Regions from separate parts of the Stappia indica genome, predicted to be linked through region 2. Evidence: riboswitches for the same ligand, from Rfam matches in the RefSeq annotation. Region 2 holds a riboswitch; the other holds the start of a gene.
The links. A riboswitch is a leader RNA that binds a small molecule or an ion and turns the genes downstream of it on or off. The one in region 2 is predicted to bind cobalamin.
Positions count from the first base shown of each region.

Region 1: it holds a riboswitch for cobalamin, as region 2 does, so the genes downstream of both, GH266_RS23100 (DUF1636 family protein) here and cobU (bifunctional adenosylcobinamide kinase/adenosylcobinamide-phosphate guanylyltransferase) in region 2, are expected to answer to the same signal.

Region 1 is NZ_CP046908.1:5,087,209-5,091,343, reverse strand. It holds gene znuA (zinc ABC transporter substrate-binding protein ZnuA) at 1-596, shown strand, start outside; gene GH266_RS23105 (GTP-binding protein) at 1,194-2,399, shown strand; cobalamin riboswitch at 2,716-2,964, shown strand; gene GH266_RS23100 (DUF1636 family protein) at 3,081-3,527, shown strand; gene GH266_RS23095 (ABC transporter ATP-binding protein) at 3,524-4,135, shown strand, end outside.
Region 2 is NZ_CP046908.1:4,828,943-4,833,077, forward strand. It holds gene GH266_RS22155 (cupin domain-containing protein) at 1-297, shown strand, start outside; gene GH266_RS22160 (DUF4287 domain-containing protein) at 314-535, shown strand; gene GH266_RS22165 (TspO/MBR family protein) at 693-1,166, shown strand; tRNA gene GH266_RS22170 (tRNA-Asn) at 1,246-1,320, opposite strand; cobalamin riboswitch at 1,533-1,758, shown strand; gene cobU (bifunctional adenosylcobinamide kinase/adenosylcobinamide-phosphate guanylyltransferase) at 1,884-2,459, shown strand; gene cobW (cobalamin biosynthesis protein CobW) at 2,456-3,571, shown strand; gene cobN (cobaltochelatase subunit CobN) at 3,614-4,135, shown strand, end outside.

The DNA.
Region 1 (4,135 bases), 260 kb from region 2:
AGCACGACGACCATGCCGGCCACGACCATGACGAGACGCATGGGCATGACGACGGGCACGGGCATGCCCATGGCGCCTTCGACGCGCATATCTGGCTCGATCCGGAAAACGCCAAGGCCATGGTGAGCGAGATCGCCGAGGCGCTGTCGGCAGCCGATCCGGACAACGCCGCTGCCTATGAGGCCAATGCGGCCAAGACCGTCGAGCGGATCGAGACGATGCGCACCGACATCGACGCGCGGCTGGCGCCGCTGCGCGGCAAGGGCTTCATCGTCTTCCACGACGGCTACCAGTATTTCGAGAAGCGCTTCGGCGTGACCGCCTCCGGCTCGATCACCGTCAGCCCGGAAGTGATGCCGGGCGCGGAGCGCGTCACCGAGATCAAGGCACGCATCGGCGAGCTGGGCGCGACCTGCGTCTTCGCCGAGCCGCAGTTCGAGCCGAAGCTGATCCAGGTGGTGACCGAGGGCACCAAGGCCCGCTCGGGCGTGCTCGACCCGCTGGGCGCGGAGCTTGCCGACGGGCCGGACCTCTATTTCGGCCTGATCGACGGGCTCGCCAGCTCGATGGAACAGTGCCTTGGCAGCAACGGCTGAGGCTTTCCCCTCCCCCAAGGGGATGGGAGGCCGTGCCCTTCTCTCAGGATGTCATCCCGGTCAAGCAAAGCGCAGAACCGGGAACCATTGGCACCCGCAGCAAGCGTGAGGCGGAGGGCGTTGGCGGTCTCCCCGGCTGTCATACCTGCGAAGGCAGGTATCCAGTATCCGCCGGGATGGGCAGGTTTGCGCAAGCAGTTCCCCAGCCTCGGCGAGGGGCGCTCGCGGCGACGTCACGGCTCGGGCCGCACGACCTGGGGTTACTGGATCCCGGTCTTCGGCTGCGCCGAAACCGGGACGACAGGCGGAGCGTGGGCGCGCGTCGGCGTGTCCTCGCAACCGCTCTGGGAACGAATGGGCCCCGGATCTCGCGATGCTCGTCCGGGGTGACGGCAGAGAGGATGCGAGGCCGTGCCCTTCTCTCAGGTTGTCATTCCGGCGCGCGCTCCGCGTGCCCAAGGGTACGGCCGTGGGAATAGAAGATCGTGGCGGTTCCGGCCGCCATTCTTTCGGTCAAGCAATGTTATGTAATAACATAATAAGCCAATCCGGCGCTGGCAGCCTCCGCCTGCCCGCCGTCAACCAGGAGTTTTCGCGATGGACAATCGCCTCCCCGTCACCGTCCTGTCCGGCTTTCTGGGCGCCGGCAAGACGACCCTGCTCAACCACATCCTCAACAATCGCGAGGGGCTGCGGGTCGCCGTCATCGTCAACGACATGAGCGAGGTGAACATCGATGCCAGCCTGGTGCGCGAGGGCGGCGGCAACGTCTCGCGAACCCAGGAGCGGCTGGTGGAGATGACCAATGGCTGCATCTGCTGCACGCTGCGCGAGGACCTGTTGCGCGAGGTGCAGGCGCTGGCGACAGAAGGCCGCTTCGACCACCTGGTGATCGAATCCACCGGCATTTCCGAGCCGCTGCCGGTCGCCTCGACCTTCGAGTTCCGTGACGAGGAGGGCGAGAGCCTGAGCGACGTGGCGCGGCTCGACTCGATGGTGACGGTGGTGGATGCGGCAAGCCTCCTGAAGGACTACGGCTCCACCGACTTCCTCACAGAGCGGGGAGAATCGCTCGGCGAGGAGGACGAGCGCACGCTGGTCGACCTGCTCGTCGACCAGATCGAGTTCGCCGACACGATCATCCTCAACAAGGTGAGCGATGCCCGCCCGCAGGACCTTGCAGCCGCGCGCCAGATCGTGCGCGGTCTGAACCCGGACGCGGTGGTGATGGAAACCGACCGCTCGGCGGTCCCCTTGCGCGACGTGCTGGGCACCGGCCGTTTCGACTTCGAAAAGGCGCATGAACATCCGCTGTGGTTCAAGGAGCTGAACGGCTTTGCCGACCATGTGCCGGAAACGGAGGAATACGGCATCCGCTCCTTCGTCTACCGGGCGCGCCGGCCCTTCGCCCCGCGCGCGCTGAGCCGCTTCGTGCACAAGAGCTGGCCGGGGGTGATCCGCGCCAAGGGCTTCTTCTGGCTGGCGACGCGGCCGCAGTTCGTCGGCGAGATCAGCCAGGCCGGCGCCTTCGTCACCACCGAAAAGCGCGGATTGTGGTGGTCGGCGGTGCCGCGCCAGCACTGGCCCGAGTCGCCCGACTGGCGGCGGGCGATGGAGCCCTACATGCATCCCGTGTGGGGCGACCGGCGGCAGGAGATCGTCTTCATCGGCACCGCCGGCATGGATGAAGCGGCGATCCGGGCCGAGCTCGACGCGGCACTGGTCGCCGACACCGGCTTCCATCCGGAGCGCTGGACCGGGCTCGACGACCCCTTCCCCGCCTGGGGCAGCGCGGCGGCCTAGGTCGTGAACTCATAATTCTGACGAGAAACGGTATGCCCGAACCCGATCGGATACAAGAAGCAAGACCGCAGGAAACCATCAGGTTTTCAAGGGTTTGCGACGCTGTTGCCGGCGGGTTCCGGCATACCCGAAGGGCGTCGGTCGAGCTGCGATCTGCGGCGTCGGACCGCTCGGCCGGGGGACCTGCCCCGGCCCTCGCGATCCTCCTGGCATATCTTTGCCCGACCGGACGCCGTTTCCGGCACAATTATGAGTCCACGACCTGAACCAGCGACGATGGCTTTGGGTGATTGGCCTTGAAGCGGTCCCCGTCATCTGCCAGTTTGGCGGCGATGGTTGCCGACGGCCGAACCGCCAGAGGCATGAAAAGGGAACACGGTGAGGCGTACCCATCAGGGGCCGAGACCGTGGCTGCCCCCGCAACTGTAAGCGGCCGGGGCCGACGTCCTTTACCGGACGAATGGCCCAGGCCCAGCCGCACGATGCCACTGCCCGAAGCCGGGCGGGAAGGCGCGGCCGGGCCGGACCCGCGAGCCAGGAGACCTGCCATCTCCCGCAACGACGACCGGACGGGGTGTTCCGGGAAGGTAGCCATGACACGCAACGATTCCATCTTCCGCCCATCCAGGGTCTTTGTCCGCAGCCTGCCGAACCTTGCGGCCGAACGCGCGGGGCAGCGCCATGGCGCATGATCTCGCGCTCGGCGAACGCCGCATGGAGGCAGCGCCTGAAATGCGCCGGCACTGCATCACCGTATGCACCACCTGCCGGGACCCGGAAACGCGCGCGCGCCCGGGTGCGGACCTCATCGAGACCCTGAACGCGGCGCTTGCCGAAAACGGTCTGGCGCATGTGAGCGTTGAGGGCGCGGCCTGCATGGCCGGCTGCTCGCGCCCCTGCACGGTCGCCTATCAGGCCGAGTGCAAGGCGAGCTATCTCTTTGGCGACATCGAGCCGGCGCGCGACGTGGAGACGCTTGTCGCCTTCGCCCGGCAATATGCCGAGCTCGAGGACGGCTGGTGCTCCTCGCTGCAGCGCCCGGACGGGCTGAAGGGCAAGACGCTGGCGCGCATGCCCGCCCTGCCCGCTTTCGCCCCCGGAGTGCCGGGGCGGAGGGACAGCGCATGAGCCATCACAGCGGAACCCCGGTGGTGCTGGAGCTGCAAAAGGTCGGCTACCGGCCGCGCGGCGCGGATGCGCTCCTCTCCGACCTGACGCTGCATGTGCATGACGGCGAGATCCTCGTCGTCGCCGGGCCCAATGGTGCCGGCAAGTCGACGCTGATCCGGCTGATCGCCGGGCTGAGCGAACCGACCGGCGGCGAGATGCGGCTCGGCGGCAAGCCGTATCGCGACGTGCCTATCACCGAGCGCGCCCGCATCATCGCCTATGTCGGCCAGAGCGAGGAAAGCTGCGACCGGCTGACCGTCTCGCAATATGTCTCGCTCGGCCAGCTGCCGCATCACCGCACCGGCGGGCGCGAGGCGAGCACCAGGGCGACCGACGAGGCGCTGGCGCTGGCCGACCTGACGCGGTTTGCCGGCCGGCGCATGGGCGAGATCTCCGGCGGCGAACGCCAGCGGGCGAAGATCGCCCGCGCCGTCTGCCAGCGCCCGCGCATCCTGGTGCTGGACGAGCCGACCAACCATCTCGATCCGCTGGCGCGCGGCGAGCTGCTCAGCCTCGTCTCCGGCCTCGGCATCACCGTGGTGGCGGCCCTGCACGACCTCACCCTG
Region 2 (4,135 bases):
GAAAGCCCGACGGTGCGTTTCGAGGGGAAGGATTACGGCTCGCCGGTTTCCATGTTCGTCACCGACAGCGCGCCGGGCACCGGGTCGCAGCTGCATGTCCATCCCTATCGCGAAACCTGGGTGGTGCGGAAAGGCGAGGCGGAGTTCCTGGTCGGCGGCGAGCGGCTGTGCGCCTCTGCCGGGGACATCGTCGTTGCGCCGGCCGATGTGCCGCACCGCTATCTCAATGTCGGAACCGGCCAGCTGGAGCTGGTCTGCATCCATCCGTCCGACACGATCCGCCAGCAGGATCTTTAGACAAAGGAAATCAGCCATGTCGTCGACCGACAGCAAGCCGCCGGTGAAGGGGCCGGCCTCCTACTTTCCCTCCATCGAGAAAAAATACGGCCGTCCCATCGCCGAATGGAAAGATCTGATCCGTTCGCAATCCGGCCTGAAACACATGGAACTGGTGGCCTGGCTGAAGGCGACGCACGGGCTCGGGCACGGCCACGCCAATGCGCTGGTCGCCCATACGCTCGCCGAGGAGACGTGAGGGCGGGCGCTGTCTTGCGCGTCCGGCCGAACCTGTCAGACTCGCGAAGGGTCTCGCGCCCCGAATGAGGGAACTTGGCCAGGCCGCGGCGCGTTGGCCTCGGAGGAGGGGCTCGGTCCCCGAATGTGATTTTTCGCGAAATGTCGAGGCAAAGCTCATGGATGCGTCCACCCTGCCGGCTCTTTTCGGGTTTCTGGCAGCCTGTTTTCTCGCCGCCCTGACCGGGGCGCTGTTCCGCCCCGGCGAGTGGTACGAGCAGCTGAAGAAGCCGTCCTGGCGACCGCCCAACAAGCTGTTCGCGCCGGTCTGGACGGTGCTCTACGTGATGATCGCGGTGTCCGGCTGGCTGGTCTGGCGCGAGGCGGGCTTTGCAGGTGCCGCCCTGCCGTTCACCGTCTACGGCATCCAGCTGGTGCTCAACGGCATCTGGACGCCGCTGTTCTTCGGCCTGCACCGCCCGGACCTCGGCATGATCGACATCGTGCTGGTGTGGCTGTCGATTGTCGCGACGATTCTACTGTTCTGGCCGTTGCACATGCTCGCAGCGCTGCTGCTCGTGCCCTATCTCGCCTGGGTCACCTTCGCCGCCGCGCTGAACTTCTCGATCTGGCAGCTGAACCGGGAGGGGTGAGGGCAACGCAAATCACCGCGCGGCGCGATGCGTCGTGCGGTGGCAGCAGATCGGATATTTGGAAGAATTGGAGAAGGAGTGGCTCCCCGGGCCGGATTCGAACCAGCGACCAAGCGGTTAACAGCCGCTTGCTCTACCACTGAGCTACCGGGGATCACAAGTCACGCGGGGCAGCTGCACCGCGTCGGTGGCAGGCGTATAGCAAACTGCGCCGCCGCTTGCCAAGCCCTTTGTCGCAAAACTTTTCCACAGTCGGAGCGCGCCGCGGGTATCGGGGCTTTTTCGCCTGCGTCGGCAAATGCTCCGCAGCGGAAGGCATGCAAGGCCTTTCCGCCTCGCTGCTGGACGCGGGCCCCTTCGGCAGGCTATGAGTCGTCATCCTCCGGTCCTTTCTGACGGACGAAGTCCGATGAAAGGGGAAAGTCGGAATGCGGTGGGGGAGGACCCAAATCGGGCTCCCGAATCCGCAGCTGCCCCCGCAACTGTGAGCGGCGAGCCTTCCTGCGTGAACCACTGGGCCTTTCGGTCCGGGAAGGGCAGGGCGAGGCATTGACCCGCGAGCCAGGAGACGAGCCGGATCATCCGGACCCTTTCTCAAGGGCCCGGCCCGAAACGTCACGCGCCGTCGGGTGGACGGCAGGAGGCCAGAATGTTCCCGTTGAAGGGCGCCCGCCGCTTCAGCTCTCCCGGCATATCCAGCCGCGGGGAGACCTGCGCGTGAGCGATGCTCCCGCATCCGGTTCTGTACAGGTCACGGCCCGCACCGTGCTGGTGACGGGCGGCGCACGCTCGGGCAAGAGCCTTTATGCCGAAGGGCTGGTGAACGCGTCGCAGCGCGAGCGCGTCTATGTCGCCACCTGCACGCCCTTCGACGACGAGATGCACCAGCGCATCGACCGCCACCGCGACCAGCGGGGCGAGGGCTGGCGCACCATCGAGGAGCCGCGCGATCTGACCGGCGTCATCGCCGCCGAAAGCACGGAGGGGCGCGCCATCCTCGTCGATTGCCTGACGCTGTGGCTCAGCAACCTCATATTCGCCGAGGCCGATCCGGAAGCGGAAACGGCCCGGCTCGCCGGGGCGCTGCGTGCCGCGCCCGGCCCCGTCGTTCTCGTCACCAACGAGGTCGGCTCGGGCATCGTGCCCGACAACGCGCTCGCCCGCCGCTTTCGCGACGAGCAGGGTCGCCTCAATCGCCGCATCGCGGAACTCGCCGATGTAGCGGTGCTTGTCGCCGCCGGCCTGCCGCTCGTTCTCAAGCCATCCCACCTCCAGCCGGAGATCCGTCTATGACCGCTTCCACGCCCCGCACTGCCGGCAAGATCCCGGCCACCATCGTCACCGGCTTCCTGGGGGCCGGCAAGACGACCCTGCTCTCCAACCTGCTGCGCGAGGCGAAGGGCAAGCGCATCGCCCTCATCGTCAACGAGTTCGGCGACATGGGCTTCGACGGCTCTCTGGTTGACGGCTGCGCCGATCCGGACTGCGCCGCGGAAGAGGTGGTGGAACTGACCAACGGCTGCATCTGCTGCACCGTCGCCGACGATTTCCTCCCCACCATGGAAATGCTGATCGCCCGTGACGAGGCGCCGGACCACATCGTCATCGAGACCTCGGGCCTTGCCCTGCCGCAGCCGCTGGTGCGCGCCTTTTCCTGGCCGAGCGTCCGGAACCGGGTGACGGTGGACGCGGTGGTGACGGTGGTGGATGTGGCGGCCGTCGCCGAAGGGCGGGTGACGGGCGACGAGGTGGCGCTGGCCGCGCAGCGCGCCGCCGACGAGGCGCTGGACCACGACAGCCCGGTGGAGGAACTGTTCGAGGACCAGCTGGTCTGCGCCGATCTCGTCGTGCTGAACAAGGCCGATCTCGTCGACGCGGCGACGCTGGAGCGCGTGCGCGCCGAGGTCGCCGGCCGGGTTCGCGCGGCGGTGGAGATCGTTGCGGCGGAAAAGGGCATGCTCGCCGCCGACGTGCTGCTCGGCCGGATGAGCGCCTCGGAAGAGGACATGCACGGGCGCGAGAGCCATCACGAGCATCATCACCACGACGACCACGACCACGACCATGATCACGACGACGACGATCATGACCACGATCATCACCATCATCATCACGACCATGACGACTTCGTCAGCCATGTGGTCGAGCTCGCCCCGCTGGCCTCGCTGAAGGACCTGGAGGCGCGCGTTGCCGCCGCCATGGCGGTGCCCGGCGTGCTGCGCATCAAGGGCGCGGTCGGCATCGAGGGCAAGGCGGCCCCGGCGATGGTGCAGGCGGTCGGCCCGCGCGTCGAGGCGTGGTTTGCACGCGATGCACGCGGTCCCGGCCGGGTCGTTGTGATCGGCCTTGCCGGCTTCGACCTTGCCCGCGTCGAGGGCCTGCTCGCCAGCGCGCTCGCGGCCTGATCCGGGCGGCAGGCTAGGCACGGCGACAGGGCAGGAGACGGCATGCATATTCTCGCAGGGCGCAGCGGACGCATCGACCAGGGCGACGAGGCGGTCGATCTCGGCCAGTCGCCGGCCGATGTCGTGGTGCTGTCGGCCGCCGATACGGAACTCGCCTCCCTCGCCGCTGTGGCAGCGGGCGGCGGGGCGGGGCAGCCGAGCCTGCGTCTTGCCAACCTGATGGCCCTGTCGCACCCCTATTCGGTCGACATGTATGCCGAGCAGACGGTGGCGGGCTCGCGCCTCGTCGTGCTGCGCCTGCTCGGCGGGGCGGAATACTGGCCCTATGGCGTCGAGCGGCTGACCGAGACGGCGCGCGGCCACGGCCTGCATCTGGCGGTGATGCCGGGCGACGACCGCTGGGACGCGGACCTCGCCGCCCGCTCCACGCTGCCGGTCGACGAGGTGAGGCACCTGTGGCGCTATCTCGCCGAGGGCGGGGCGGAGAATCTCGGCAACTTCCTGCGCTACGCCGCGCATCTGCTGGACGGGGCGGAGGAGCCCGATCCGCCGCGCCCGCTGCCG